2 regions of the Specibacter sp. NPDC057265 genome follow, and region 2 is predicted to be linked to the other one. Evidence: riboswitches for the same ligand, from Rfam matches in the RefSeq annotation. Region 2 holds a riboswitch; the other holds the start of a gene.

Region 1 (14,880 bases), on a different contig from region 2:
CGTGCCCGGGCCCGTGGAGTCCGCCAGCCAGGGCCACTTGGCGGTGGCGTGGGTGAGCGCCTTGGCGGTGATGCCCGGTGTCTCCGGGGCCACCAGCACCCCGGTGCCGCGCGGTGCAGAGTCCAGCTCGGGCACGTCCACCACGAGCGTGACCAGGCGGATGTCGGGCCCCGGCGCGGGGGCAAAGGGTGCCAGCTCCGGAATTTCCTGCCCCAGCAGTTTCACGGCGGTGGGCCCGTCAGTGGCCACCACCAGCATGGCTGCGCCGTCAAAACCGCGTTCGGTGCCGTGTTCCCAGTCCACGATCCAGCGCGGGGGCGCGCCTCCGTCGTAGTGGGGCTTGGTGCTGTCCGCGGCCTCGGCGGCGTCCCCGCGGTAAACGGCCTTGATGCGGTGGCCGGCATGCAACTGCACCCCGGCGGCGCGCAGCTGCGCCACGAGAGCTGTCACCAGGGTGTGCATGCCGCCGGCCAATCCGGCCACGGCCGACCCCGGCTTGCTGCCGCCGGCGCGCTGGGCTGCCACGGCCGCGGCCAGCGAACCATGTTCACGAATGCCCGCGCGCAGTCCCGGCGCCACCATGTCCACATCCAGCACTTCCGGATCGGCCGAGTGCACGCCAGCCACCACCGGGGCCACGAGACGTTCCAAGACCCGCCTGCCCATCCGGGCACGCACCAGATCCGCCACACTGGACACGGCCTCGGTGGTGCCGACGTTCACGGGCATTTTCGCATCCAAAGCCGCCCGCAGCACGCCGGCCGCGCTCAAGGCCGCCTTGACCTCCGGGGCATTGAGGTCCGCCGGAATCCCCAGCACCCCCGTGCGCGGCAGCGGGATGGGGCCTTCGGGCAGCCAGATGGAGGCACCGGCGGGATCGGGCAGCACAATCTGCTCCGCCATCCCCAGCTCGGTGGCGAGGTCGGCCACGGCGGTGTTGCGCGTGGCGAAGGATTCCGCCCCCGAATCAAGCACCACGCCGGCCACCTCGTGGCTGGCCACGGCCCCGCCCCAGGTGCCCGAGGCTTCATAAACGCTGACGTTGAAACCGGCTGCCAGCAGTTCCTTTGCCGCCACCAAGGCTGAAATCCCGCCGCCCACCACCACTGCATGGTTCGGTGCCGGGTGTGTCTTGGGGCGGTGGGCCTTGGCTGCGGTTTTGCGGTTTTCCATGGTGTCCCTTGCGGCTGTTGCTGCTGGTCTGGCCACGTGCGTCCAAGCTTCGGCGCGGTGGCGAAGAATTCTGTGGTCTTGAATCTGCCGGCACTGCGTCAGCGGGCCGGCGCCAAGGGGGGGCCTAGGGCGCGATCGAGTGGATGAGTTCAACCACGCGGGTCAGAACCGCGGGATCGGTTTCCGGCGGCACCCCGTGGCCCAGGTTCACCACGTGCGACGGCGCTGCGGCGCCAGCTGCCAGGACCTCGCGGACATGGCTTTCCAGCACCTCCCAGGGCGCGCTGAGCAGGGCCGGATCAATGTTGCCCTGCAAGGCAACGGTGCCGCCAAGCCTGCGGTTGGCAACATCGAGCGGCAGCCGGTAGTCAACGCCCATGACGTCGACACCAACGTCGTGCATGGCCCCCAACAATTCGCTGGTGCCGGTGCCAAAGTGGATCAGCGGCACCCCCAGGTCCCGGACATGGTCCAGGGCCCGGGCCGACGCCGGCGCCACGTGCTGGGTGTAGTCGGAAAGTCCCAGCGACCCCGCCCAGGAGTCGAAGAGCTGGCCGGCACTGGCCCCGGCCTCAATTTGGGCGCGCAGGAACTTGCCCGAGGCGTCGGCCGCCCAGTTCATCAGCTGCTTCCAAAGCTCCGGTTCGGCGTGCATCATGGTGCGCGGGCCCAAATGGTCGCGGGAGGGCTTGCCTTCCACCATGTAGGCGGCCACCGTGAAGGGCGCGCCGGCGAATCCAATCAGGGGGGTGCTGCCCAGTTCGGCCACCGTCAAGGCCACGGCCTGACGGATGGGCTCCAGCGCCGCGTCACTGAGCTCGGGCAGGGCCGCAATGTCGGCGGCTGTCCTGATGGGCTTGTCCAACACGGGGCCCACCCCGGGGACAATGTCCACCCCAACACCGGCCAGTTTCAGTGGGATCACAATGTCGGAAAAGAAGATTGCGGCATCAACGTCATGGCGGCGGACGGGCTGGAGCGTGATTTCAGCAGCCATCTCGGGTTTGAGGCAGGAGTCGAGCATGGTGGTGCCCGTGCGGAGTTCCCGGTATTCGGGCAGGGACCGCCCGGCCTGGCGCATGAACCACACCGGGCGCCGGCTTGGTTTTCCCCCGCGGTAGGCGGTGATCAAGGGAGAGTTGCTCGTACGGCCATCCATGAGGGGGTGGCTGGGGCTCAGTGTCATGGCACCACCATACCCAGCCACCCTGAACGCTGCTTGTGCACACCTTGTCAGCGCGGGAGCCGGCGCAGCGGCTCCCGCACGGCACGGCCGGGGGTGCTGGGGGGTAAGCATTCTCACAGCCGTTTACTGACGCTTTTCCCCATCGTGTGAACAAACACCCAGTTTGGAGGACTACGATGGTTCCATTGTGGTTCTCTTTTCACTCGTTGCCTCTCACTCAGACCTGGATCTAGAAACCGTTGCACGCCTCAGCGCAGGTGCAGCGGCGGTCAGTGCTGACATCACGCAGGGCGGCAACGACGTCGCCGGGCTGGTCACGCTGGCCACCTGCAACCGTTACGAGCTCTATGCGCAGGCCCCCAGCGCGGATCATGTGGAGTCCGCCCGCAGCAGCATCGTTGCCGCCATCAGCTCCCGCACCGGCCTGGCCGAATCCGAAGTATCCGCAGCCCTGGCCACTCATGTGGGCCCGGAAGTGCCGCGCCACTTGTTTGCCGTCAGCACGGGGCTGGATTCCGCGGTGGTGGGTGAGCGTGAAATTGCCGGCCAGGTGCGCCGGGCCCTCAGTTCAGCTGAAGAGGAGGGTGTCACCACCCCTCCTCTGGTCAGGCTCTTCCAGGCGGCGGCAAAAACGGCCAAGGACGTGGGCGCACAGACAGCGCTGGGCCGCCGCGGCATGTCCATTGTCTCCGTGGCCCTTGACCTCGCAGCCGAGCTGCAGGAAGCACCCCCCGAGCCTGCCGTCACGGCCGGCCCCCACGGGGCGCCGCAGCCGGGCACGGCACGCCCCGGTCCCCTGGCCGGCAAGACGGCTGTGCTGTTTGGCACTGGCGCCTACGCCGGGGCCGCCATGGCCCAGCTGACCCAACGCGGCTGTACAAATATTTTTGTCTACTCGGCTTCCGGCCGGGCCGAAACCTTCACCGCCTCCCGCGGCGGCACCGCAGTGGATGACGGCACGCTGGCAGCGGCCGTGGCCCAGGCCTCGCTGTTGTTGGGCTGCAGCGGTTCCGACCACAAAATCACCCGGGATGAGCTGGCCTCGATGCGCCAGGAAAGCTCCGGACAGCTCACGGCCATTGACCTGGCCCTGACCCACGACTTTGAACCCGACGTTGCGGAGTTGCCCGGCGTGGACCTGCTGACCTTGGAAACGGTGCGCCAGGCGGCCCCGGCCGAACAGGAATCCACGCTTGCCGAAGCCGCCGCCCTGGTGGCCGAGGCCACCGCCAAATTTGAGCAGACGCAGAATGCACGGGCCCTGGACCACGCCATCGTGGCCCTGCGCAAACACACCATGAGCGTGTTGGATGACGAGCTGGCCAAGGTGCGTAAACAGCACGGCTGCACGGCCGCCACCGCCGAGGTGGAATTTGCCATGCGCCGCATGGTCAAGCAGTTGCTGCACATACCCACGGTCCGGGCCAAGGATCTGGCAGCAGCCGGGGACACGGAAAGCTACCTGGCCGCGCTGGATGTGCTGTATGGTCTGAAAGTTTCCCCCGAGGTCATTGGCTCGGCCGTGGCCGCAGCCGCCCCGGCCGGACCGGCATCCGCGGCCCAGGCCGCCCACCACGGCGCAGCAAGCGCCTAAGCCGCCCCGCTTTCGCCCATCCCCGTCCGGCGCACTGCCGGGCCACGGGTTTTAATGGCCTGCGGCGTGCCAGGCATCAATCCCGCCGGTCAGATGCACCACGTCGGTAAATCCCGCCGCGCGCAGGCTTGCCAGGGCCTGGGCCGACCGGGTGCCCGCCTTGCAATGCAGAATCAGCGGAACCCCCTGTGGCAGCTGATCCAAGGCGGTGCCATTGCGGATGCCGTTGAGCGGGACCAGCACTGAACCGGGGATCCGGGAGATTTGATGTTCCACGGGCTCGCGGACGTCAATGAGGGCAAAATCCTCACGGCCCTCTTCCCGACGGCGCAGGCGGCTGGCAAGTTCGGCGGCAGCAATGGCATCGCCGTCCTCCTCTGCCACGGGGGCCACGCCGCAAAACACCTCATAGTCGATGAGGGTGGTGATGGGGGCCGCTGCAGGGTCCTTGGCAATCCGGATTTCACGCCAGCGTGCAGTGAGGGCGTCAAAAATGAGCAAACGCCCCAGCAGGCTTTGCCCCACGCCGGTTATCAGCTTGACCGCCTCGGTCACCATCATGGCGCCAATGGATGCGCACAGCATGCCAAAAACACCACCCTCGGCGCAGGACGGCACAGAACCCGGGGCGGGCGGCTCGGGATAAAGATCGCGGTAGTTGGGGCCGAACTTGTCCCAAAAGACGCTCACCTGCCCGTCAAAGCGCAGGATCGAACCCCACACATAGGGTTTGCCCAGTATTGCCGCGGCATCGTTGACCAGGTAGCGGGTGGCAAAGTTGTCCGCACCGTCCAAGATCACGTCGTAGTCCGCCAGCAGTTCCAGGGCATTGCCGGAGTCCAACCGCACCGGATGCAGCCGCACGTTGATGTCCGGGTTGAGTTCCATGATGGAATCCCTGGCCGACTCCAGCTTGCTGCGGCCCAAATCCCCCATGCCGTGGATGACCTGACGTTGGAGGTTGCTCAGTTCCACGGTGTCATCGTCAACGATCCCCAGTGTGCCCACCCCGGCGGCAGCCAGATACAACAGGGCCGGAGAGCCCAGGCCACCGGCGCCGATCACCAGGACCCTGGCATTTTTCAGGCGGCGTTGACCGCTCAAACCAATTTCCGGCATGAGCGCATGGCGGGAATACCGTTCCAGCTCGGACGGGCCAAGCTCCGGCCCCGGCTCAACCAAGGGCGGAAGCAGGGGCGTGGACGGGGCGGACGGGGTTTGTCGCAATGAAACCATAGTGCTTAATCTAGTCCGATAAAGCTCCTTTGTTTGACTACCGGCCGGTAGAATGTCACGAACGCCGGGCCCACCACCAGGGCATTGCAAGGAAAGGCAGCCGTCATGACTTCGGATCCCCACGCCAAGGGGCGTGTACCCCAAAAAGGGCAGGCCACGCGCATGCCCAAAGACGAACGCCGCCTGCAATTGCTGTCCTCGGCCCTGGAGGTTTTTGTCAACCACGGCTACCACGGGGCCGCCATGGATGAGATTGCTGAAACGGCCAAGGTCAGCAAGCCCGTGCTGTACCAACACTTCCCCAGCAAAAGGGATCTCTACCTGGCCCTGCTGGACTCCCACCTGGAATCGCTGACCAGCATGCTGGTGGCTGCCTTGAACTCCACCACCGACAATAAATTGCGCGTCCAAGCCACCATGAAGGCCTATTTTCACTTCATGGCCAAGGACGACCAGGCACATCGGCTCGTTTTCGAATCCGATCTGGTCAATGATCCGCAGGTGGCCGCCCGGTTGGAAAAGTTCAACGCCGGGTACGCCGACGCCATTGGAAAAGTCATTGCCGAAGACACCCGGCTCGCTCCTGTGGAAGCCATCCTGCTGGGACGTGCCCTGGCCGGAATGGCCCAGGTCAGCGCCCGTTACTGGCTTGAGGCCAACGGTGACCTGGACATCGATGTGGCCAGTGATTTGGTTTACCGTTTAGCTTGGCGCGGAATCAGCCGCTTCCCCAAGGAATCCTAGCCCGCTGCCCCTACAGTGGGATGTACCCACTTCCATCAGCAGCATGCATCGAGGAGACAACTATGGAAATTAAGATCGGCATTCAAAATGTCAGCCGTGAAATTGTCCTTGAAACCGACCAAAGCGTTGACGACGTCGCCGCGCTGGTCTCCGACGCCCTGTCCAAGGGCACCGAGCTGCGTCTCAATGACCAGAAGGGGCGCCTGGTGATTGTTCCCGGCCACGCCCTGGGCTACGTTGAACTCGGTGGCGAAAAGCCCCGCGGCGTAGGCTTCGCAGCACTCTAGGCCATCTGGCAGCTTCACCAAAGGAACGGATCCTCGACATGGTTGCAGTGGTTGTCATTGCCCTGACGGCGGCGGCCCTGGGCGCCGTGGCCTGGGCCATCACCCAGCACCGGAACACCCTCGGTGCCCTGTTGCCCGCCGGTGCCGCCGTGGCGGTGGCCATGGTGGTGTGGATCACCACCATGGCGCTGGGGCTTGGCCAGCACGCCGCAACACAGTGGATTCCATGGATCGCCGGCATTGCCGCCGCCGGCGCGGCGGCGTGGACCACGGCCGCGCTGGTGGGCCGGCATCGCCACCAGGAATACCTGCGCCGAAGCGGGCAAATTCTGCAAATGCGCTAGTGGGCGGTCAGGTCTGAAACAGCTGTGCGCAGGAACCTTTTGGTATCTGCGCACAGCGCTTTAATGCCCGCTTGCCGGTTAGGCGTCCCCGCCCTGCTCTTCGGTGCAAATGCACAGCCGGTTGCCCTGGGCATCGCTGAGGATGGTCCAACTTGGCGCATGCCGGTCATTGAGGAAACCCCCGGCCGCCACGGTTGCCGCCACCGCGTCCAGGCTCTCACTAAAGGGCACATTGACATCAACATGGATGCTGTTGGGATTCGGTGTGGACGTTTGCTGAAACCACACTCCCGGCCCCCGCCCGTGCGGGTCATACAGGCTCCCGTCGGTGGCGGAACTGTAACCGAGTCCGGCCTTCCATACCCTGCTGATCGCCGCCGGGTTGACGGTGTCAATGGCCAGGTCATAGGACCGCAGCACGTCCGGCCGTGCCGTTGCGCCGGCCTTTGTGGCAGCTGCCGAGATGGCGGTGACCAGCTGAACGTCGCGGGCAGTGACCTTCCGCTGCGCATCGTGGGAACAGCAGGAGACAAATACGGTGTCATACCGCCAGTCAACATCAGGATGATGGTTGGCCTGTTGCGCCAGCTCCCCAATGGCTGCCAACAACTCCAGGGCCGCAGCCGGGGAAGCACATTTAAAGGCGGCCTGCAGCGGACCCAGGTAACGCCAGTGCGGCAGAGTTGCCAAGGCTTGGTCATTTTCAGTCCGGGTCAGGACATCTTGCGCATCCACAGCGAACCCCTTCGTTTGCCGGTATTTATTTCTCCCTTTACAGGTCGGGACGGCCGGCCATGGCCGAGGACGCCAAAGCATGGGATCGCTTGGGAATGCGACCGCCCAGAGCTGCCAGTCTGCCAGCTCTGACCGCGTATTTAAAGGCTTCGGCCATAATTTGCGGGTTCTGGGCCCGGGTCACGGCCGTGGCCAGCAACACTGCGTCGCAGCCCAATTCCATCGCCAGGGCGGCGTCGGAGGCGGTGCCGATGCCGGCGTCGAGAACCACTGGAACACCCGCCCGGGACACTATGAGTTCAATGTTGTGTGGATTGAGGATGCCAAGCCCGGTGCCAATGGGTGCTCCCAACGGCATGACGGCGGCAGCGCCGAGCTGTTCCAGCCGCCATGCCAGCACCGGGTCGTCATTGGTGTAGGCGAAGACCTTGAAGCCGCGGTTGACCAGCTGCTCGGTGGCATCGGCCAGTTCCAGGGCGTCGGGCAGCAGGGTGTGCTCATCGGCCACAACCTCCAGTTTCACCCAGTCGGTCTCCAGGGCCTCGCGCGCCAGTTCAGCCGTCATGGCGGCTTCCCTGGCCGTGAAACAGCCGGCGGTGTTGGGCAGGATGCGGATGTTGTTCTCCAGCAGCAGCTTGAATAAATTCGTGCCGCCGCCGGACGCCTCCTGGACACTGTAGCGGCGCATGGCCACGGTGGTCAGTTCGGTTTCGGACACGCGCAGGGCAGCTTCCAGCCCGGACAGGCTGGGCGCACCGCCGGTGCCCATGATCAGACGGGATTCAAGGCTCACCCCGGCGATGACAAGGGGATCGTTGGGGGCAAGGTTTTCAGTCATGGGATTTCACTTTCCTGCAGGAACTAAACAAGGACGCCACGGGGCCCCGCGGCGGGTGGCCGGGCAGCTGCGCAGTTCAGCCACCCTGGACGGCCGTGACGATTTCCAGTTCGTCGGCATGTCCCACAGCTGTCAGCGCCCACTGGCTGCGGGGCACCACATGGGCGTTGCGGGCCACGGCCACGCCGAGGCGGCCGCCGTCGGCCGCCTGCCCGGTGGGCAGCAGGGCACGTCCGGTGACCGCAGTGACCAGATCGGCCACCGTGGTTCCCTCAGCCACCTGGTGCGCGGCGCCGTTGAGATCAATGGTGTTCATGGAAGCTCCTCATGTGACGGCCCCGGAAGGGTGGGGCACAGGTTGGGGGACAAAGTGGGTGAAAACCGGTCCGGGCGGAAGGGCAGCCACGCCAGGTCGGTGATGCCGCCCAACAGTTGGCGGCACAGCTGCCCGGCCATGGCCGTCAGCAGCACCCCGTGGCGGAAAAAGCCGGTGGCAATGATCAGTCCCGGAATGTCCTGGCCGCCTTCCCCCGCCACCCGGCCCAGCAGCGGGGCATTGTCCGGTGTCCCGGGCCGGGCCCGGGCGGTGCATTCGAGCAGTTCCAGCTCGGCCACGGCAGGGACCAGGAGCTGGGCGTCCCGCAACAGCTGGTGCACGCCTCCGGCGCTGACCCCTGCCGTTTTGTCCTCCCGGCTCGTGGCGCCAATGACCACCGTGCCGTCGGAACGGGGAACAATGTACACCGGCATCCCCCGCACCATCCCGCGCACCGTGTGGGTGATCAGTGGGCGCAGGTGTCCGGGGACGCGCAGGCGCAAAATATCGCCGTGCACCGGGCGCAGCGGCAGTTCCAGGCCCCGCGGCAGTGCCTGCAATTCAGCCGCGCCCAGGCCATTGGCCACAATGACCTCCCGGGCGTGGATTTCACGGCCGTCAGCCAGGGCGACGCCGGTGACGCGGCCTTGGGCGTGCCTGCCGGCGTGCTCCCACAACAGCGCGGCAGCCTGCCCGGCCACGAACGCCCCTTCCCCGTCCCCACGTGCGGCGGCCACTTCATTGAGGCGCTGACGCAGCGCGGCGGCGGTGGCCCGCGGATCAAGCTGGTGGTCGCCGGCGATGCGCAGGGCGCAGGAAATCTGGGGACTGAGCAGGGGCTCGGCAGCCCGCGCGTCCTTGATGCTCAGCTGTTCCACCTGCAGTCCGTGCTGGAGCTGCACGGTGCGCAAATCGGCCAGCGCCTGCCGGTCCGCGGCGTCGGCCCCCACAACGAGGGTCGGCGTCGTAACAAATCCCGTCTCCGGCAGACCTGGTGCGTCCAGGGAGGCCAGCAGCTCGGGCCACAGCGCGGCGGAGGCGAGCATGAGTTCCAGCAGGGGCTGCTCTTGATAGTGCAGTTCGCTGATGGCCGCCAACATCCCGGCCGCGGCGAAGGTGGCTCCGGAGGCAGGGGCGGGGTCTATCACTTTTACGCTTCGGCCCGAGCGTTGGGCTTCCCAGGCAATGCCAAGGCCCACAATGCCACCGCCAATGACTGCCACGTCAAGGGTGGGGGGTGCTGGAGTGCCGGAGCCGGGCATTGAAGATCCCATGTATTTTCCTTTCCTACGCCGGCATGACCCGGATCAGGTTCCACGCCCACAAGGGGGCGAATGTCGGTCGACGCATCAGGCGTCCTCTCAGCCAGCTTCACTGGCTCCCGCGGTACTGCACTAGTCTATGAGACATGCACAGCTCTTCTGCCATCCATGACGCCATGCCCGCTGCCGACGCACCCTCCACGGCGCCCCAACTGGCCGCGGCCAGACTATATTTATGCACCGACGCCCGCACCCGTCAGGGGGATTTCGCCGATTTTCTACGCGCAGCCTATGCCGGCGGCGTGGACATCATCCAGCTGCGCGACAAGTCCATTGAGGCCGCCGAGGAGCTGGAGCTGCTGGCCGTGTTGCGTTCCGTGGCGGAGGAATCCGGCAAGTTGTGGGCCGTGAATGACAGGGCCGACCTTGCCTCCCTCAGCGGTGCGCCCGTGTTCCACATTGGCCAGAAGGATCTGCCGCTGCCGGCCGCCCGCTCGCTGGTGGGCCCGGTGTCGATGGGGCTCTCCAGCCACGACCCCGCCCAGGTATCCGCCGCCGCGGCCCACCCGGACGCCGACTACTTCTGTGTGGGCCCGCTGTGGGCCACCCCCACCAAACCGGGCCGGGCCGCCGTCGGGCTCTCCCTGGTGGAACATGCCGCCTCGCTGGGCACGGCCAAGCCGTGGTTCGCCATTGGTGGTGTGGACCTGTCCACCGTGGACCAGGTCATCGACGCCGGTGCCTCGCGGATAGTTGTGGTCCGCGCCATCACCGACGCCGCGGATCCCACCGCGGCCGCCCAAGAACTGCTCTCCCGCCTGCCTGCACTGGGGTAGCACCCAGGGCACGCCACCAGGGTCGCCGCCGGGCCTAGCGCACGACGCCGGTGGCAACCTTGCGCGGATCCGAATCGGTCACCATTGCCGTAAATTCAGACTCAATCACGGGATTTTCCTTGTAGGTGAACTTGGAGACGGCCACTGCCACAATCAGGTTCAGGAGGAATGCGGGCACAATCTCGTACATTGCATCATGCAACACCGGCGTCTTTCCCCAGACAAACACCACCACCGTGGCCACAACCATGCCCGCCAGGGCACCCTGCGAGCTCAGCTTGCGCCAGTACAGGCTCAGCAGGACCACAGGACCAAAGGCGGCCCCAAAGCCGGCCCAGGCGAAGGACACCAGCTCCAGGATGCTCGATTCCCTGTCCAGGGCGATGAGGGCTGCAACGACGGCAATCACCAGCACGCCGAGCCGGCCCAGAATGACCTGCTGCTTGGCCGTGGACTGGCGCCCGGTCATGTTGTACAGGTCCTCAACGAGCGCCGAGGAACACACAATGAGCTGGGAGGAGATGGTGGACATGATGGCGGCAAGCACGGCCGCCAGGACCAGGCCGGCCACGAACGGGTGGAAGAATATCTGGCTCAATTTCAGGAACACCGTTTCCGGGTCGCCAAGCTCCAGAGCGGGATTGTCGGCAAAGTAGGCGATGCCAATCAATGCCGTGCTGACAGCCCCGGCCGCCGTCAAAATCATCCAGCCAATGCCAATGCGGCGCCCCGCCTTGGCATCCTGCGGGGAACGCAACGCCATGAACCGGACAATGATGTGGGGCTGGCCAAAGTAGCCCAGGCCCCATGCAGCGGTGGAAAAGATGCCCACCAGCCACACCAGGGTGTTCCCCTCCCCAAAGCCCCTGAACAAGTTCAAGGCCTCGGGGTCGATGTTTTGCAAGCGCGTCACCGTGGCGCCAACGCCGCCGGTTTGGATCACGGCCATCACCGGGACCACCATCAGCGCGGCAAACATCAGCAGGCCCTGGGCCACATCCGTCAGCGTGGCCCCAATGAACCCGCCAAAGAGCGTGTAAGCCAGCGTGACCACCGTGACCACGCCCATGCCGGCCAGGTACGACCAGCCAAAGGATCCCTCAAAGAACTTTCCGGCCGCCACCATGCCCGAGGACACATAGAAGGTAAAGAACACCAGGATAATGGCCGCCGCGGCAATGCGCAGCAGGTGCGAGTTGTCCTTGAGGCGCTTTTCAAAAAAGCTGGGGACGGTAATGGCGTTCTGTGAAATAAATGTGTAGGAACGCAACCTTGGCGCCACGAACTTCCAGTTCAACCAAGCCCCGATGGTGAGGCCTATGGCAATCCATGCCTCCACCAGTCCAGTGAGATAAATGGCCCCGGGAAGGCCCATGAGGAGCCAGCCTGACATGTCCGAGGCGCCGGCGGAAAGCGCGGCAACCCCTGGCTTGAGCCCGCGGCCGGCAAGCATGTAGTCGTCGAGGTCGTCTGTTTTTTTGAAGGCAAAGTATCCAATGGCGAGCATCCCCGCCAAATAGACGGCGATGGCCAGCAGTTGAAAAACTTGGTCTGACATGGGGCATTCCTTTGCGGTTTGTGACACTTCATCGGGTCATCGATGGCACACGCGCCGGGTGCACCTACTGCGCAGCGAATACGGGCCTATGCAGGCCCTGGTCCGTATAACGTACCAAAGTTGGTGGACAAATTCTTCAAACGCAGCCGGGGCCGTGGCGAGGGGCGACCGGGCAGCACGCCTTGGACAAAGCTTCGCCGGGATTCAAAGGGCACGTCCGGAGCACCGAGTGCCGGCTTTCCCTGCCGGCCAGAGAGCTGAAAATCCACTGCGCCGGGAAATGGCCGTCAGCAGGACCGAGGCATGGTGGCCGGAGGATGCTGGGCTGGCGGCTCAATGGTGAGGGCAATCTTGCGCAGCAGCGCAGCCAACTGCAGCTGTTCCTTGGCGCTGAGCCCGGCGAGCATCTCACGGTCCCCTGTCAACAGGCGTGGAAACTCGCGGTCCACAAGTTCCTCGCCCTGAGCGGTCAGCCGCATCAGGACCACCCGGCCGTCCCGCTCCCACGGCAGCCGTTCAATGAAGCCGCGCTTGACCAGCCGTTCGGCGTTCTTCGTGGTGGAGGCGCCGCTGAGCATGGTGGCGGCAGTGACCTCGCTGGCACGCATGGGCCCATCGCCCCGGGCCAGGGTGCACAGCACGTCAAATTCGGCCCGGGTGATCTCCGCCGGCAGCAGCTCGCGGCCGGCGCGCTGGGAGGCCAGCGCACCAATCCTGCCAATGCGTCCCATGACCTCAATGCTGGACACATCGAGTTCCGGACGTGAACGCTCCCATCCTTGGCGTGCCCGGTCCACGAAGTCCACATTTTTGCCAGTCATGCATCCAGTCTAGAGACGACTCTCACAGACCCCGAAACTATTTTACTAGTAAAATACCTAATAGACTGGGCAGATGATGTCCGCCCCTCGGTCCCAGCACATTGGCGCTGCACTGGCCCATGCCTTCTCCCCTGCCGCCTGGCGCGGCGCCTTTGTACTTCGTCCCGCCGACGCCATCTTCGCCACCGCCATCAAGGTGGGTGTTGCAGCGTCCATTGTTTTGCTTGCCGGGGGCTTGTTGGGTGAGCGGCAGCTGGCAGGGATTGCGGCGCTGGGTGCATTGACCAGCGCCTTCGGCCGCTACCAGCCGTATTCGCGGCTGGCCCGCATGATGGCCATTGTGGCCATCGGCATGCTTGTCTCCATTGCTGTGGGGGCCTTGCTGGGGGCCGCGGGAGTCACCATGCTGAGCCAAATTGTGCTCTTGTCGGCACTGGCTGCGGTGGCTTCGCACATTTTCACGGCGTTTCGCATCACCGGGCCCGGCGCCGTCATCCTGGTCTTCGCAGCGGGGGCAGGCGCTGGCTACACCCACAATTTTGCGGCCCTCCCCCGGCCACTCATTGCCATGGGCATCGGCGTGGTGGTGGGGTGGTTGGCGGCCATGGCCCCGGTGCTGGTGGTCCCGCTGGGTCCGGCCCGCCTGGCCGTGGCCCGCGCCCTGGCAGCCGTCCGGAAACCGGCAACGGACGACGCCGGCCCCCACCGTGACGCCGCCGCCACCGCCCTGCGCTCGGCACGGGAATCGGTGATCCTCAGCTCCGGAAACTTCCGCCGGAACAGCCGGCGCTCGCAGCGCCTGCACCACCACGCCAGGCACCTGCATGCGCTTCTGAATGAGGCAGCTGCGGCGTGGGAACTGGGCAACACCGCACACTCCAGCCCCGCCGCCCACGCGGCGCTTTCGAAGTTGGCAGACCACGAAAAAGCCCTGCGCAGGCTGGGAGGCATCCCGGTGCCGGGGGAACACATGCCAGATGCCTCCAGCAATGACGCTGCCGCCGCGTGGGCGGAGCCGCCCACGTTTTTCGCAGCCGCCCTGCCGGGGCTGGGCTCCGCATCCAGCATGGTCCATGCCCTGCGCATTGCCGCCGCCGCCATGCTTTCCGGGTGGGCCGCCGTCGGACTGGGTTTTGACCATCCGCTGTGGGCCACCATGGGCGCAGTGGCCGCCTTGCAGGGGATGAATTACGCCATGACCGTCCAACGCAGCATCCAACGTTTGGTGGGAAACGTGGTGGGGGCGGCCGTGGCCCTGGTGTTGCTGTCGCTCCCGCTCGGCTTTTGGCCGTCGGTGCTGTTGGTCGTGGCCTTCCAGGTCTTGGCCGAACTTTTGGTGCTGAAAAACTACACCTTGACCACCATTGCCGTCACACCCATGGCGTTGATCATGACCGGCTTGGGGTCTGCATTGGAGCCCACGGCAGCCATCAGCCGCGTGGCGGACACCCTGGTCGGTGTGGTCATTGGAACCCTGGTGGCAGCCGTGAGCATTTCCCTGGCCGACCGCCACCACGTCGTTGACACGAAGGCGGCTGCGCTCAAGCGCCAGCTGGGATGACCGCTTTGCCGCCGTTCTTCTCCGCGATGCACTGTGGATGCCACCGGCCCGCCTGACATCAGCCGGCACAGCAAGTGAAAGCCGCCAATCCCGGCACGCCCGGGCTGCGGGGTCCACGGTTTGCCAGTCGTGGATCCGGGTCGCAGATGCCGCCTGCAGGTCTGGGACGACGCCGGCCCCAACCGTGACGCCGCCGCCACTGCCCTGCGCATGGCACGGGAATCGGTGATCCTCAGCTCCGGAAACTTCCGCCCGAACAGCCGGCGCTCGCAGCGCCTGCACCACCACGCCAGGCACCTGCATGCGCTTCTCAATGAGGCAGCTGCAGCTTGGGTCGCCATGGACACCCAGGGTTCAGGCACTGCCACTGCGGCGCTTTCGAAGTTGGC
Region 2 (14,880 bases):
GCGCTGGTTCCTGATGTCCAGCCCCATCCTGCGCGGCGGGAACCTGGTGGTCACCGAACAGGGCATCCGCGACGGCGTCCGTCAGGTCATCCTGCCGCTGTGGAATGTGTACAGCTTCTTCACCCTCTACGCCAACACCGCCAACGGCGGGACCGGCTACGACGCCGAACTGCGCTACGACGGCTACACAGACCCCATGGATGCCTACCTGTTGGCGAACACCGGGGATCTGGTGCGTGGGATGCAGGCCAAACTCGACGGCTACGACGTCTCCGGTGCCTGCGATTCCCTGCGCAGCTACCTGGACATGCTCACCAACTGGTACGTGCGCCGCAGCCGCACCCGCTTCTTTGATGAGAACGCCGACGCCTTTGACGCCCTGTACACGGCATTGGAAACCGTGTGCCGGGTGGCGGCGCCGCTGCTGCCGCTGGTCACTGAGGAAATTTGGCGCGGGCTCACCGGAGGCCGGTCGGTGCACCTTGGTGATTGGCCCAACCCCATTTTGTTCCCCGCCAATGCCGGACTCGTTGACCAGATGGACCGGATCCAGCAAATCTGCTCCACGGGATCGAGCCTGCGCAAGGCCGCGAAGCTGCGCGTGCGCCTGCCGCTGCAGGAACTGACGGTGGTGGCACCCAACGCCGCCGCCCTGCAGGAGGCGGCAGGCATCGTGGCCGATGAGCTGAACATCCGCTCCATCCGCTTCGTGGACGCCGCCGAGGCCTCTCCGGAGGAATTCGGGATTTCCCAGAAGCTTGTGGTCAACGCCCGTGCCGCCGGTCCGCGCCTGGGCAAGAACGTCCAGCTGGCCATCAAGGGCTCCAAGTCGGGGGACTGGTCGGTCAGCGACGGCACCGTCACGGCGGGCGGGCTGGAGCTGGAACCGTCCGAGTACACCCTGGAGACAGTGGTCGAAGATGCCCACGACGGCGCCCAGACGGCAGTGGCCATGCTGCCCGGTGGCGGCTTTGTGGTGCTCAACACCGAACTCACCGAGGAACTGGAGGCGGAGGGAACGGCCCGCGACATGGTCCGTGCCATCCAGCAGGCCCGCAAGGACACCGGCCTGCAGGTCAGCGACCGCGTGCGCACCATCATCAGCGCACCCCAGGACCTCATTGACGCCCTGCACGCCAATGCCGAGCTGGTGAAGGCTGAAACCCTGACCAGCACGCTCGAACTCATCCCCGGTGACGTTGACACCACCATCACAGTTGAACGGACGGTGGCGTAATGGACGCCCAGCATGATGAATTCGCCGTCGAAAGCGTCTATGCCGAGCTTTTGGGCCGTGCCCCGGAAAACAAGATGGAGCCGCGTCTGGCCCCCTTGTTCCGGGCCATGGATGTGTTGGGGGAGCCGAACAAGGCCTTCCCCATCATCCACATCACGGGAACCAACGGTAAAACGTCCACGGCGCGCATGATCGAGTGCGGGCTCCTGGCCCACGATCTGCGCACCGGACGCTACACCAGCCCACACCTGACCCGGGTGACCGAGCGCATCAGCATTGACGGCGCGCCGGTGAGCGATGAGACGTTTGTGCGAATTTGGGACGAGATCCGCCCCTACCTGGAAATGGTCGACGCCGAACTCACCGCCGCCGGCGACGTGCGCCTGACGTACTTCGAATGCCTGACCATCCTGGCGTTCGCCATCTTCGCCGACGAGCCCGTGGATGTGGCCGTCATGGAAGTGGGCCTGGGCGGCATCACCGACGCCACCAATGTGGGCGACGGCCAGGTTGCCGTCATCACCCCCATCTCCCTGGACCACACCGAGCTGCTGGGGGACACCACGGCGCTGATAGCGCAGGAAAAAGCCGGGATCATCAAAGAAGGCGCCTTTGTGGTCAGCGCCGCCCAGGATGCCGACGCCGCACAAGTGATTTTGGAGAAGGCCCGCCAGGCCAACGCCGGTTTCCGCTTTGAGGGTGTGGAGTTTGGGGTGGAGGCGCGCACTGTGGCTGTGGGAGGCCAAATGCTGGATCTGCAGGGTTTGGCGGGACGCTACCCCGGGATCCTGCTGCCGCTCCATGGTGAACACCAGGCCCAAAACGCCGCCGTGGCCCTGGCGGCGCTGGAAGCCTTCCTCGGCGGTGGCGAAAAGGAACTCAACCACGAACTCGTCCAGGAGGGCTTTGCCGCCGCCACCTCACCGGGGCGCCTGGAAGTGCTGCGCACCTCGCCCACCATTGTGGTGGATGCCGCCCACAACCCGGCGGGCATCGCTGCCAGTGCCGCGGCCCTGCAGGAGTCCTTTGCCCTGAGCAAGCTGGTGGTGGTCCTGGGTGTCCTGGTGGAGAAGGATGCGCAGGAGATCCTCAGCGCCATCAAGGAGGCCTACGGCGAAGAGGCCGCCGAGATCGCCCTGACCCAATCCAGCTCGCCGCGGGCCATTCCGGCCGCGGAATTGGCTGAGATGGCGGTGGACCTGGGCTGGGACGAGGAAGACGTCCACATTGCCGTGAAACTTGACGACGCCATTGAGTGGGCCGTGGAACGTGCGGAAGCCAACAACGACCTCGCCGGAGGGGTGCTCATCACCGGATCCATCACCCTGGTGGGCGAAGCCCGCATCCTGCTGGGCCGGCCCGGTGAAAAGGAAGGTGCCTAGAACATGGCCAAGTTGACCAAGGCGCAGCGTGACTGGCGGCCCAACACGCCCAAGAAGCTGCGCTCCACCAAAATGATGTTCGCCTCCGTGGTGCTCACGCTGGAAGCCTTTGTGGCGCTCTTTTTAGGGTTGGGGCTTTTTGGGCTCAATGACAAGGACGCCACCTTCCTGGCAGCCGGCGGCATCCTGGCCCTGCTGCTCATCCTCACCTGCGGAATTGTGCGCCGGCCGTGGGGCGTTGCCTTTGGCTGGCTGTTGCAGCTGGCGCTCATTGCCAGCGGTTTCTGGGAACCTGCCATGTTCGTGGTGGGTGTGCTCTTCGCGGCCGCCTGGTGGTACGCCTTGTACGGCGGGGCCAAGATTGACCGTGAAAACCGGGAACGTGCCAAGGAACAGGCCGCATGGGAGGCTGCTCATCCCGAGGAAGCCGCACCGGGGCCCAACCTTACGTAAACTGTTAGCCATTGTCCTTCTCATCTATGTATTGGAGTTACCGTGAGCATTGAGCGCACCCTGGTTCTTGTGAAGCCCGACGGCGTTGCCCGTAACCTGTCCGGGGCCATCCTGGCCCGTGTGGAAGCCAAGGGATACGTCCTGGCCGAGCTGAAGAAGGTCACCGCCACCCGCGCGCAGCTCGAGGAGCACTACGCCGAACACGTGGGCAAGCCCTTTTACGAGCCCCTGGTGGAGTTCATGCTTTCCGGCCCGGCCGTGGCTGCCATCTTTGAGGGCAACCGCGTCATTGAAGGCTTCCGTGCGCTGGCTGGAACCACCGATCCCACCACTGCGGCCCCCGGAACCATCCGTGGCGACTTTGGCCGCGACTGGGGCTTGAAGGTCCAGCAAAACCTGGTGCATGGCTCCGACTCGGTGGAGTCGGCGGAACGTGAAATTGGCATTTGGTTCCCCTGATGTTCCGGCACTAAAAAAGGGCACCTCCCGCGGGAGGTGCCCTTTTTAGTGCCTGCCTGCTAGGCGTTGGAGGGGATGATCAAGGCCATGAACTTGAAGAAAATGGAGGCAAGGGTGCCCAGGTAGATCAAGCCCACAATAACCCAGGCCCACTCATTGAGGACCTTGGTCAGGGCCGGCGGGGCGGGGATGACACCGTGGTTCAGGTTGCGCACGGTGATCCAGACGAACAGCGGAATCACCAGGGTCCACACCACCATGCAGTAGGGGCACAGCAGGGCCAGCGTGTACACCGCAGTGAACCAGAACCAGCCCACCAGCGCCATGCCCGCGGTGATGCCCAGCTGCAGACCGAGCCAGTACCAGCGGCCCATGCGGGCGCCGGCCAGCAGGACCATGCCGGTGGTGATCACCACCACGAAACCCACCACCCCAATGAAGGGGTTGGGGAAACCCAGAATGGCTGCCTGCTGCGTCTTCATGACTTCGCCGCAGGAAATCCACGCGTTGACGTCGCAGCTGATGGTGGCGTTCGGATCGCTGTACAGCTTGAGGCGTTCCAGCACCAGAATGAAGGATGCCAGCCAGGCAATTCCGCCGGCAATCACCAGGAACCAGCCAAAGGGCCTGTCCCGCACCAGGGCGGGCATGGCCGTTTCCGTGCGGCTGCCGGTGGGGTTTTTACTGCTGGACATGGGATCCCTTGTTCATCGAGGCCGGTAATGGTGTCCTGATTGTAGCGTGCCCATCCGAACGCGCCCTGTCTGGAACAGCCCCGTTGACGGGAGCGTATGAGACAATGGTGCTGGCTGGTTGGCGACCCACATGCGCCCATCGGTCCAATGGTTCGCCCACAGATTGTACGGTGACGACGCTGCCAGAGACGCGCAGCGATCCACTGCTTAGACATATTGGCGCAGACCATTGGCTTTTTGCGAGCTTGCGCACCCAGAAGTTGGTGCCGCCTGAAAAGTAATTAGACGACTTCAGTCAGCGCCTGCGGGGGCTGACACATCTGCCGCACGTGGCGCCCAATGTGGGGGTGGCTGCTGCGGCGCGAAAGTAACGCCCCTATGATCAATGAACAGTCCGCCTCCAACGCAGCACACCATGGCGACGACGGCGCCCAGGCCCCCGACGCCGGCACCGCCAACGCAGCCGCGCCCGCCAAAGCCAAAACCACGCGCCCACGCCGCGCCAGCTCTGCCGCCACGCAGCCTGCGGACGGCACGGAAGGCCTTTCGGCAGCCGTTGACGGGGCAGCCGAATCCGCGCCGGTAAAAAAGGCCCCGGTGCGGCGCAGCCGCGCCAAGAAGGCCACACCTGCCACCGACGCTGCCGGGACCGCCGCCCCGGCCGACTCTGCAATTGACCCCGCGCCCCCGCTTCCGGAAGGCACGGACCCCTCTGCCACAGCCGCGGAGGCCGGAAACGGGTCCGCGGCCAAGGCCAAGCGTCCTGTCCGCCGCCGGGCCACGGCACCTGTCATGGCCCCCGCCGCAGCGCAGGAGGAACTGCCCCGCAACAGCGTTGACACGGCTGTTCCCACCACCAGCGCCGCGTCCACAGGCACCGCCCCGGCAGCCGGTGAAGCCGCCGAAGGTGCAGGGCAGGCACCTGCCAAGGCGCCCGCACGCCGCCGCCGCGCAGCCAAGGCCCCGGCAGGCAAGCCCCTTGCGGAAAGTGCCGCCGTCCCAAGGATTTCCGCGGAGCCGACGGAGCTTGAGGTGCCCGAGCTTGAGGTGCCCGAAAAGCAGGCGCAGCAGATGCCGGCAGATGCCGGGGAGCCCGTGGACGCCCCGGCCCCTGCCAAGGCGCCTGCCCGCCGTGCGTCAAGAAGGGCCGTTGCCCCGGCCGCAGCGGTCTCCACCCCGGAAGCCGCCGCCGCTGACCCGGAATCCGCCGCCGACCCGGCCGACGCCGCCGCGTCCACCGGGACCGGCAGGAATGTGCGCAGCCGCCGCCGCAGTTCCGCCGCAACCGGCGCCCCGCAGGCTGCCGCGCCCGCCCCGGAGGAAGCCGCTGCCGCCGTCGTCGATGCCGGCGTCGACAGTGAAGCCACGCCGGCGGCGCCCATGGCCGAACCGGACCGCAGCCCAAGCGCTTCCGCCGCGGGCGGCACCCTTTTCCAGGAGCCGGCAACAGGCATGTCCGCGCTGTTTTTGGCACCTGATCTGAGCCTGTCCACGCCCGTGGTGGTGGCACGGGACACCATCAGCGGCGCGGGGGAGGACAACAAGGGCGAAGCCGGCGAAGACGGTGACGGTGACCGCCGCAGCCGGCGCGGCCGCAACCGCCGCAACCGTGGCGGCGAATCCACGGAGTCCGCCGAGCCGGCCGAAAGCGGCGAGGATGCGGAATTCGGGACGGAGGCAGCCGAAGAGGGCGTGTCCTCGCGCCGACGCCGGCGGCGGCGCCGTGGCGATGCCGATCTGGAACTCAGTGGCGGCAACGATGACGACCCGCCCAACACCGTCACCCGGGTGCGGGCGCCCCGGGCAGCCGTGGAGGCGGCCCCCAGCAACCGTGTGACAAGCCTGCGCGGCTCCACCCGCCTGGAAGCCAAAAAGCAGCGCCGCCGTGACTCGCGCGACTCCGGCCGCCGCCGCACGGTCATCACCGAAGCCGAGTTCCTGGCCCGCCGGGAATCGGTGGACCGCGTCATGGTGGTGCGCCAAAGTGAGGACAGGATTCAAATTGGCGTCCTGGAGGACGGCATCCTGGCCGAGCACTTTGTGTCCAAGACCCAGCAGGATTCGCTGATTGGCAACGTTTACGTGGGCAAGGTCCAAAACGTGCTGCCCAGCATGGAGGCGGCCTTTGTTGACATTGGCCGCGGCCGCAACGCCGTGCTGTACGCCGGCGAGGTGGACTGGGACGCCGCGGACCTCAAGGGCCAGCCGCGCCGCATTGAAAATGCCCTCAAGTCCGGGGACTCGGTGCTGGTCCAGGTGTCCAAGGATCCCGTGGGACACAAGGGTGCCCGCCTGACAAGCCAAATTTCGCTGCCCGGACGCTACCTGGTGTTTGTCCCCGGCGGTTCCATGACCGGGATCTCCCGCAAGCTGCCCGACGTCGAACGCAACCGGCTCAAGCGCGTGCTCAAAGACCACCTGCCGGAGAACGCCGGCGTGATTGTGCGAACGGCTGCCGAGGGTGCCAGCGAGGAAGAGCTCACCAACGACATCAACCGGCTGCGCGCCCAATGGGAAGGCATCAACAACAGGGCCGCGTCGGCCAAGACGCTGGCGCCTGAAATGCTGTACGCCGAGCCTGACCTGACCATCAAGGTGGTGCGTGACGTCTTCAATGAAGACTTCACGAAGCTGATCGTCTCCGGTGAGGAGGCCTGGGACACCATCGAGGCGTATGTCACCTATGTGGCCCCGGATCTGCTGGACCGTTTGGAAAAGTGGAGCAGCGAGGAGGACATTTTCTCCGCCCACCGCATTGACGAGCAAATCAACAAGGCCCTGGAACGCAAGGTGTTCTTGCCCTCGGGGGGTTCGCTGGTCATTGACCGCACCGAAGCCATGACCGTGGTGGACGTCAACACCGGCAAGTTCACCGGCTCCGGGGGAAACCTGGAGGAAACCGTCACCAAGAACAACCTGGAGGCTGCCGAGGAGGTGGTGCGCCAGTTGCGCCTGCGTGACATTGGCGGCATCATCGTCATCGACTTCATTGACATGGTGCTGGAATCCAACCGTGACCTGGTGCTCCGCCGGCTGGTGGAATGTCTGGGCCGCGACCGCACCAAACACCAGGTCGCCGAAGTCACCTCCCTGGGTCTGGTCCAAATGACGCGCAAGCGCATGGGCACCGGCCTGCTGGAGGTCTTTGGCGAACAATGCCCCAGCTGCGCAGGCCGCGGCATGGTCACCCACGAGATTCCAGTGGAGCACCGCCGCAACCACGCCGCATCCGTGGAGGTGGTTTCCGCCCCCTCCCAGGCGCCCAAGCACGAGCCCCGCGAGCAGGAACGCACAGCCAACCGCTCCACCCGCAGCGAGCGCAAGCGCAACCGCAACCGCTCCCAGCAGGCGGAGTTGGAAGCCGGCCATGACGTTCCGGCCGCACCGGCAGTGGATGCGGCAGCTGACGCCGCCAAGGTACAGAAAGCCCAGGAGGCCCGCATTGCGCTGGCCGCGATTGCCGCCGCCGCTGCCGCCGCACACCACGAGCCGGCAGCTGCCGGCCAGGTGGGGGCCGCCATTGCAACCACACCGGCTGCAGCGTCCGACGGCGCCACCCTCACCCTGGGCGGGGAAGCCGTGGAGCTGCCCCGTGGGCACCGGGGGGAAAGCCGGGAGCTGGCCGAATCCACCCCGGTGGACAAGGCGGCCGCGCTGGCGGGTCTGGCCCAGGCCCTGGACCAGTTGGCTGCCCCCAGCGTGCAGGAGGGCGCCACGTCCGGCGTGGAGGCCGTGGCCGGCGAAAAACAGGCAGTATCTGTGCCCGGGGACGCCGGGGATGGCGGCCGCGCCCGTTCGCGGCGGCCACGCCGGAACCGCAGCGCACGCAGCGCCCAAGGCGGTGCCGACACTGCAGTGGAGACCGTGGACTCGGTGCAGCACGGTCAGGGCTCGGCTCCGCACAGCAGTGCCGCCGCGGTGGTGCCTGCCGCCGCGCCGGTGGCCGTGAAGAGCGCTGAACCCATCATTTTGGGCGTCGGGGTTCCCGCCTCGGAACTGTAGCCAGCCCGCCCAACCGCAGGCACCCTGCCGGCCCGCGCCGCCTTAAGAAGCTCCATGACATCTTCTCAAGGCGGCGCGGGCCGGTTTTTTGCATGTTCCGGGTTAGGGTGGGATCAGACACGGGGTGCCAGGCCACCAGGGCCGGCTGAGACTACACCCGTTGAACCTGCCCGGTTAGCACCGGCGAAGGGATGTCCCATGAGCACAACCGCCCTTGATTCACCTGCCCCGGCACCTGCGGTCCGCCGCGATGGCCACACCGGCCATCCACGCATCCTGGCCATAGCGGGCTCGGACCCCTCAGGGGGTGCCGGCATCCAAGCTGACATTAAGACCATTTCGGCCCACGGCGGCTATGCCTTGGCCGCCGTCACCGCATTGACGGCCCAAAACACCCAGGGCGTGCAGGCCATCCATGTGCCGCCGGGGCATTTCCTCACCGCACAACTTGATGCCATCTCGACGGACATCACTGTTGACGCAGTCAAGATCGGCATGTTGGGAACGGCCCAGGCGATGGCGGCGGTGGGCCGGTGGCTGCAGCGCACGCAACCGCCCGTCGTGGTGCTGGACCCGGTCATGGTGGCCACCAGTGGTGATTCCCTTGTCGAAGCCGGGACGCGGCAGGCCCTTTTGGATCTGTTGCCGCACACGCATCTGGTGACACCCAACCTTGCCGAGTTGGCGGCCCTGCTGGAAGCACCCCTGGCCACCACCTGGGCGCAGGCCCTGGCCCAGGGGCGTGAACTGGCCGGTGCCCATCAAGTGCTGGTGCTGGTCAAGGGCGGGCATTTGCCTGGGAAGCACTGTCCCGATGCGCTGGTGGACGCCCAGGGAACGCTGCAGGAGTTTTCCGCCCCCCGCGTTGACACTGTCAACACCCACGGCACGGGGTGTGCCCTGTCCTCCGCCGTGGCAACCCTGCAGGCGCACGGCGGGGATTGGGCGCTGAGCATCCAACGGGCGAAGGAATGGTTGGTGGGCGCCTTGGAAACGTCGGCACAGCTGCAGGTGGGCGGCGGGGCCGGCCCGGTGAACCACTTCCATGCCCTGTGGGGGCCCGCCGCGGTTGACCTTCCCCGCAGCGCACCGGGGCCCGGAGAGGATTTCAGCGGCTGGCTGTGGCAGCAGTGCAAGGACATGCGTGCGGCCATCTTCAACCTTGACTTCATCAAGGAACTTGCCGCAGGCACCCTGGCCCGTGGACACTTTGACTATTATTTGGCGCAGGATGCCCTGTACCTGGGCAGCTATTCCCGGGTGCTTTCCCAAGCCAGCGTCCTGGCACCCACCCTCGCCGAACAGCGTTTTTGGGCGCACAGCGCCCAGCAGTGCCTTGAGGAGGAGCTGGCGCTTCATGACGGGTGGCTGGATGCAGCGCCCCCCGCGCCTCCCGGACCGGTGACCCGGCGCTATGCCGAGCACCTGCAGAGCACCGCCTTCGAGGGCGGATACGGGGAAGTGGTCGCGGCGGTGCTGCCCTGCTTCTGGATCTATGCGGACGTGGGCACGGCGCTGCACGCCGATTATGAAAAGTTCCCCGGGAACCACCCCTACGGGGCGTGGATTGAAAGCTACGCGGCCACCGACTTTGTGCACGCCACCCACCGGGCCATCCAAATCATGGACGCCGCAGCACGCGGCGCCTCGGCAGCACAGCGGGAGCGCATGGCAACCGCCTTCCGGCGTTCGGTGGCGCTGGAACTGGAGTTTTTTGCAGCACCGCACGCCCGGGAGGGCGCCGTCGATCGCGGCTTGGGTGATTAACACCACCACCCCCGGCGGCAATTGAAGGTCCCGTTGGACGGGTGCTTGCGCAAACTCCGCGGTATTCACGCTAAAGTTGTGGAGTACGGTTTAGCGGCCAAGGATCATTTTGCGAACAGCAGCTGTGATCCGCGGCCACCAAACCTGTCTCATTTGCTCCCGGACCCGGAATTAGCGTATTCTTGATCTTCGGTGCTTACGCCAACACCTAGGGCAACCACTCCATGGCAGAACTCCATTGAGGTCCACGGCGTTGAGGCACACAGTGTGTATGCCGCGTTTGTTCAACTTTGAACAGCGGCTGCATGCGGTTGGCGGCAATCAATCATGATTCGCAGCCGGCATCAAACTTTGTAATAAACGTCGAGAGAAGTGAGTTCCCCAGTGGTGTACGCGATTGTCCGCGCAGGCGGCCGTCAAGAAAAGGTTTCCGTCGGAGACCACGTGACCATGAACCGCGTCCCCGGTGGAGTTGGCAGCACGCTTGAGCTGCCCGCTCTGCTCCTGGTCGATGGTGAGACAATCACCACCGCCGCAGCGGATCTGGTAAATGTCAAGGTTACGGCTGAGAAGTTGGAGGATCTTCGCGGGCCGAAGATCGTCATCCAGAAGTTCAAGAACAAGACCGGCTACAAGAAGCGTCAGGGCCACCGTCAGGAACTGTCCAAGGTCAAGATCACTTCAATCGCCTAATAGGGCGAAAGACGTTCGATCCACTTAGAATCTTTTAGTAAAAAGGCAGGCATTTCAAATGGCACATAAAAAGGGTGCGAGTTCCACTCGCAACGGTCGCGACTCCAACGCTCAGTACCTGGGCGTCAAGCGCTTCGGTGGTCAGGTTGTCAAGGCAGGCGAAATCATCGTCCGCCAGCGCGGCACCCACTTCCACCCCGGCGTAAGCGTTGGCCGTGGCAAGGATGACACGCTGTTCGCATTGGACGCAGGCGCAGTCGAGTTCGGCACGCGTCGTGGACGTCGCGTTGTGAACATCGTCGCAGCTGCGGTCTAACACCAAAGCTTTTGTCAGTGGAGCGGGCCGCCTGGCCCGCTCCACTGTCTTTTAACACAAACGCATTTCACCGCCGGCATCCGGGCCTAGTTTCAGCAACGGACTAGAATTGATGCGCAGAAACCAAGTTCTATTCAAGGAGATTCCAGTGGCCAGCTTTGTTGACCGGGTTGTTTTGCATGTATCCGGCGGGACTGGCGGCCACGGCTGCGTCTCAGTTCACAGTGAAAAATTCAAACCGTTGGGCGGGCCCGACGGCGGCAAGGGCGGCGACGGCGGCAGCGTGATTTTCCGCGTCAGTGACCAGACCACCACCTTGCTTGACTTCCACCATGCACCCCACCGCCGCGGCGGCAACGGCCAGCCCGGCATGGGTGACTGGCGCGACGGCAAGGACGGAAACACCCTGGTCCTTGAAGTTCCCGACGGCACCGTCATCAAGGACAAGGAAGGCAACGTCCTTGCCGACCTGGTGGGCATTGGTACGGAGTATGTGGCTGCAGCAGGTGGCCAGGGTGGGCTCGGCAACCATGCCCTGTCCTCACTCAAGCGCAAGGCCCCGGGCTTCGCCCTGCTGGGCATTGCCGGCCATGAGGCCGACATTGTCCTTGAGTTGAAGTCCATTGCCGACATTGCATTGGTGGGCTTCCCGTCCGCCGGCAAGTCCAGCCTCATTGCCGCCATGTCCGCGGCCCGGCCCAAGATTGCCGACTACCCCTTCACCACATTGATCCCCAACCTGGGCGTTGTCCAGGCCGGCGAGGTCCGGTTCACCATGGCCGATGTGCCCGGCCTCATCGAGGGTGCCAGCGAAGGCAAGGGCCTGGGCCACAACTTCCTGCGCCACGTGGAGCGGTGCGCCGCGATCGTGCACGTCCTGGACTGCGCCGCCCTGGAAGCGGACCGCGACCCCATCAGCGATTTGGCCGTCATTGAGCGCGAACTGGACAAGTACGACGTCGACATGAGCTTCGCGGGAACCGACGGCGACGTGGTTCCCCTGAACGCCCGTCCCCGCCTGATCGCGCTGAACAAGGTGGACTCGCCCGACGGCCGCGACATGGCCGGCTTTGTGCGTGCGGACCTGGAAGCGCGCGGCTACCGCGTGTTTGAAGTTTCCGCAGCCAGCCATGAAGGCTTGAAGCAGCTTGGCTTCGCGATGGCGGAAATTGTCACGGAGGCACGCAAGGCCCTCGCCGATGCCCCGGCCAAAGCCACCCCCGTGGTTCTGCGCCCCCGTGCCGTCAATGAATCGTCCTTCACCATTCACCGGGAAGAGCGCAACCTCAAGCCGCTCTTCCGCGTCCGCGGCGAAAAGCCGGAGCGTTGGGTGGAGCAGACCGACTTCCAGAACGAGGAAGCCATTGGTTACCTGGCGGACCGGCTGGCGAAGGCCGGCGTCGAAAAGGAACTCTTCAGGATTGGTGCCACACCCGGTGACACGGTGGTCATTGGCGGCGAGAACGGCATGATCTTTGACTGGGAGCCCACCATGATGGGCGGCGCCGAACACTTGGCGGCCCCCCGCGGCACCGACCTGCGCCTGCTGGACCTGGGCGACCGCCCCACCCGTTCACAGAAGCGCCAGGAGCAGCAGGAACGCCGCGACGCCAAGGCGGCCACGCGTGCGGAAATGGAAACCGAGCGCAAGGCCGGCATCTGGACGGAATTGAACGACCGGTCCTCCGTCCGTGCCGCAGCCAGTGAATCGGAGCTGGCCGCGGACGCCGTTTCAGATGATGAGGATGCAGCGCAGGGCTGATGAACCAGGAAACCAGGGGAGCCGAAACTCAGCAGCCACATGAATGCCTGCAGTCCCGCCGCCAAGTAGCCACAGCCGCCCGGATCGTCGTCAAAGTCGGCTCATCTTCCTTGACCTCGGTCGCGGGCGGGATCTCGGAAGACGCGCTGGAGCAGCTGGTGGGTGTCCTGGCGCAACGGCGGCTGGCCGGCACGGAGATCATTTTGGTCTCCTCCGGGGCCATCTCCGCCGGCCTGCTGCCCCTGGGCCTGGCGCGCAGGCCCAAGGACCTGGCCACGCAGCAGGCGGCGGCAAGTGTGGGGCAGGGCCTGCTCATGGCGCACTACAACAAGGCCTTCACCTCCCATGGTGTGACGGCGTCGCAGGTGCTTTTGACCGCTGAAGACCTGACCCGCAGGCACCAGTACGTCAATGCCCACCGCGCCCTGGAACGGTTGTTGAATCTGGGCGTGGTGCCCATTGTGAACGAAAATGACACCGTGGCGACGCATGAAATCCGCTTTGGTGACAATGACAGGCTCGCCGCCCTGGTGGCGCACCTGGTCAAGGCCGACGCACTGGTGCTGCTGTCCGACGTCGACTCCCTCTATGACGGGCCGCCCGCCCAGGGCGCCACCCGCATCAGCCAGGTCAACTCGCCGGAGGATTTGGCCGGCATTGTCATTGGCAGCGCCGGGAAGGCCGGCGTTGGCACCGGCGGGATGGCCACCAAGGTGCAGGCGGCCATGATTGCCGCCGAGACCGGCATCCCCGCCCTGGTCACCTCCACCAGCCAGGCCGCCGCAGCGCTGGCGGGGGAGGACGTGGGCACCTGGTTCGGCATCAATGGCAACAAGCGCCCCGTGCGCATGCTGTGGCTGGCCCATTTGGCGGACATCCGCGGGCGGCTGGTGCTGGACGACGGCGCCGTCCGTGCCGTCAGCGACCGGCACAAGTCGCTTTTGCCGGCGGGCATCACGGCCGTCACGGGAGACTTCGACGCCGGCGACGCCGTGGAGCTCAGTGATGCGCACGGTACGGTGTTTGCCCACGGCCTGGTCAACTACAGGCATTCGGACCTGCCGCAAATGCTGGGCCGTTCCACCAAGGATCTGGCCAAGGACATGGGCCGCGGCTTTGAACGCGCGGTGGTCCACGTTGATGATCTGGTGCTGCTGAACGTACCAGCCACAGCCTAGATGCTCAATTGCCTTAGACTTGGGGCATGACCGAGCAGATTGTTGAAGTAAATGTCGCTGCCGAAGTGCGGGCCATAACCGACAGGGCACGCCGGGCGGCACGCCGCATGTCCGGAGCCAACCGGGCCTGGAAGGACAAGGGCCTGCTGGCCATTGCCCAGGCGCTGCTGGAAAACCAGGACACGGTTTTGGCCGCCAATGCCAAGGACCTGGCCGTGGGCCGGGAAAACGGCACCTCCGCTTCCATGCTCGACAGGCTCACGCTCACCGGGCAGCGCGTTCAGGGTTTGGCGGACGCCCTGGCCAACCTTGCCACGCTGCCGGATCCCGTGGGCAATGTGGTGCGCGGCCAGACCCTTCCCAATGGCCTGCGGATGCGTCAGATCAACGTTCCCATGGGTGTTGTGGCTGCCATTTACGAGGCCAGGCCCAACGTCACCGTGGACATTGCGGGGTTGGCGTTGAAGAGTGGAAATGCTGTCATTCTGCGCGGTGGCACGGCAGCAGCGCATACCAACAAGGCACTGCTGGTGCTGCTCCGTGATGCCTTGGAGCAGGTGGGCCTGCCTGCGGATGCGGTGCAGTCCGTTGACGAGTTTGGCCGCGAAGGTGCGAACCTCATTATGCAGGCCAGGGGAGCGGTGGATGTCCTCATTCCCCGCGGTGGGCGCGACCTTATCCAAACGGTGGTCAATAACTCCCGGGTGCCGGTCATTGAAACCGGGGAAGGCAATGTCCACATCTTCATTGACGCCAGCGCCAAGGCGGAGATGAGCGTTGATATTTTATTGAACGCCAAGACCCAGCGCCCCAGTGTCTGCAATACGGTGGAGACCCTCTTGATCCACCAGGATGCCACCGTGCTGCCGCAAGTGCTCACGTCGTTGTCCAAAGCCGGCGTCAGGCTTCACGTGGACGAGCGTGTGCGAGCTGCCC

The links. A riboswitch is a leader RNA that binds a small molecule or an ion and turns the genes downstream of it on or off. The one in region 2 is predicted to bind thiamine pyrophosphate.
Region 1: linked by a shared signal. The riboswitch ahead of thiO (glycine oxidase ThiO) and the one ahead of ACFUCV_RS02550 (bifunctional hydroxymethylpyrimidine kinase/phosphomethylpyrimidine kinase) in region 2 are both predicted to bind thiamine pyrophosphate.

The regions. Positions count from the first base shown of each region.
Region 1 is NZ_JBHUYE010000018.1:2,357-17,236, reverse strand. It holds gene hemG (protoporphyrinogen oxidase) at 1-1,173, opposite strand, end outside; gene hemE (uroporphyrinogen decarboxylase) at 1,298-2,359, opposite strand; gene ACFUCV_RS12065 (glutamyl-tRNA reductase) at 2,547-3,953, shown strand; gene moeB (molybdopterin-synthase adenylyltransferase MoeB) at 4,005-5,189, opposite strand; gene ACFUCV_RS12055 (TetR/AcrR family transcriptional regulator) at 5,295-5,933, shown strand; gene ACFUCV_RS12050 (DUF3107 domain-containing protein) at 5,996-6,220, shown strand; gene ACFUCV_RS12045 (hypothetical protein) at 6,259-6,564, shown strand; gene ACFUCV_RS12040 (4a-hydroxytetrahydrobiopterin dehydratase) at 6,643-7,299, opposite strand; gene ACFUCV_RS12035 (thiazole synthase) at 7,337-8,137, opposite strand; gene thiS (sulfur carrier protein ThiS) at 8,214-8,453, opposite strand; gene thiO (glycine oxidase ThiO) at 8,450-9,727, opposite strand; TPP riboswitch at 9,721-9,847, opposite strand; gene thiE (thiamine phosphate synthase) at 9,862-10,551, shown strand; gene putP (sodium/proline symporter PutP) at 10,586-12,109, opposite strand; gene ACFUCV_RS12010 (MarR family winged helix-turn-helix transcriptional regulator) at 12,397-12,930, opposite strand; gene ACFUCV_RS12005 (FUSC family protein) at 13,004-14,491, shown strand; gene ACFUCV_RS12000 (FUSC family protein) at 14,621-14,880, shown strand, end outside.
Region 2 is NZ_JBHUYE010000002.1:120,846-135,725, reverse strand. It holds gene ileS (isoleucine--tRNA ligase) at 1-1,237, shown strand, start outside; gene ACFUCV_RS02575 (bifunctional folylpolyglutamate synthase/dihydrofolate synthase) at 1,237-2,619, shown strand; gene ACFUCV_RS02570 (DUF4233 domain-containing protein) at 2,623-3,072, shown strand; gene ndk (nucleoside-diphosphate kinase) at 3,115-3,531, shown strand; gene ACFUCV_RS02560 (vitamin K epoxide reductase family protein) at 3,591-4,226, opposite strand; gene ACFUCV_RS02555 (Rne/Rng family ribonuclease) at 4,605-8,228, shown strand; TPP riboswitch at 8,339-8,437, shown strand; gene ACFUCV_RS02550 (bifunctional hydroxymethylpyrimidine kinase/phosphomethylpyrimidine kinase) at 8,427-9,995, shown strand; gene rplU (50S ribosomal protein L21) at 10,380-10,688, shown strand; gene rpmA (50S ribosomal protein L27) at 10,747-11,004, shown strand; gene obgE (GTPase ObgE) at 11,153-12,766, shown strand; gene proB (glutamate 5-kinase) at 12,766-13,944, shown strand; gene ACFUCV_RS02525 (glutamate-5-semialdehyde dehydrogenase) at 13,971-14,880, shown strand, end outside.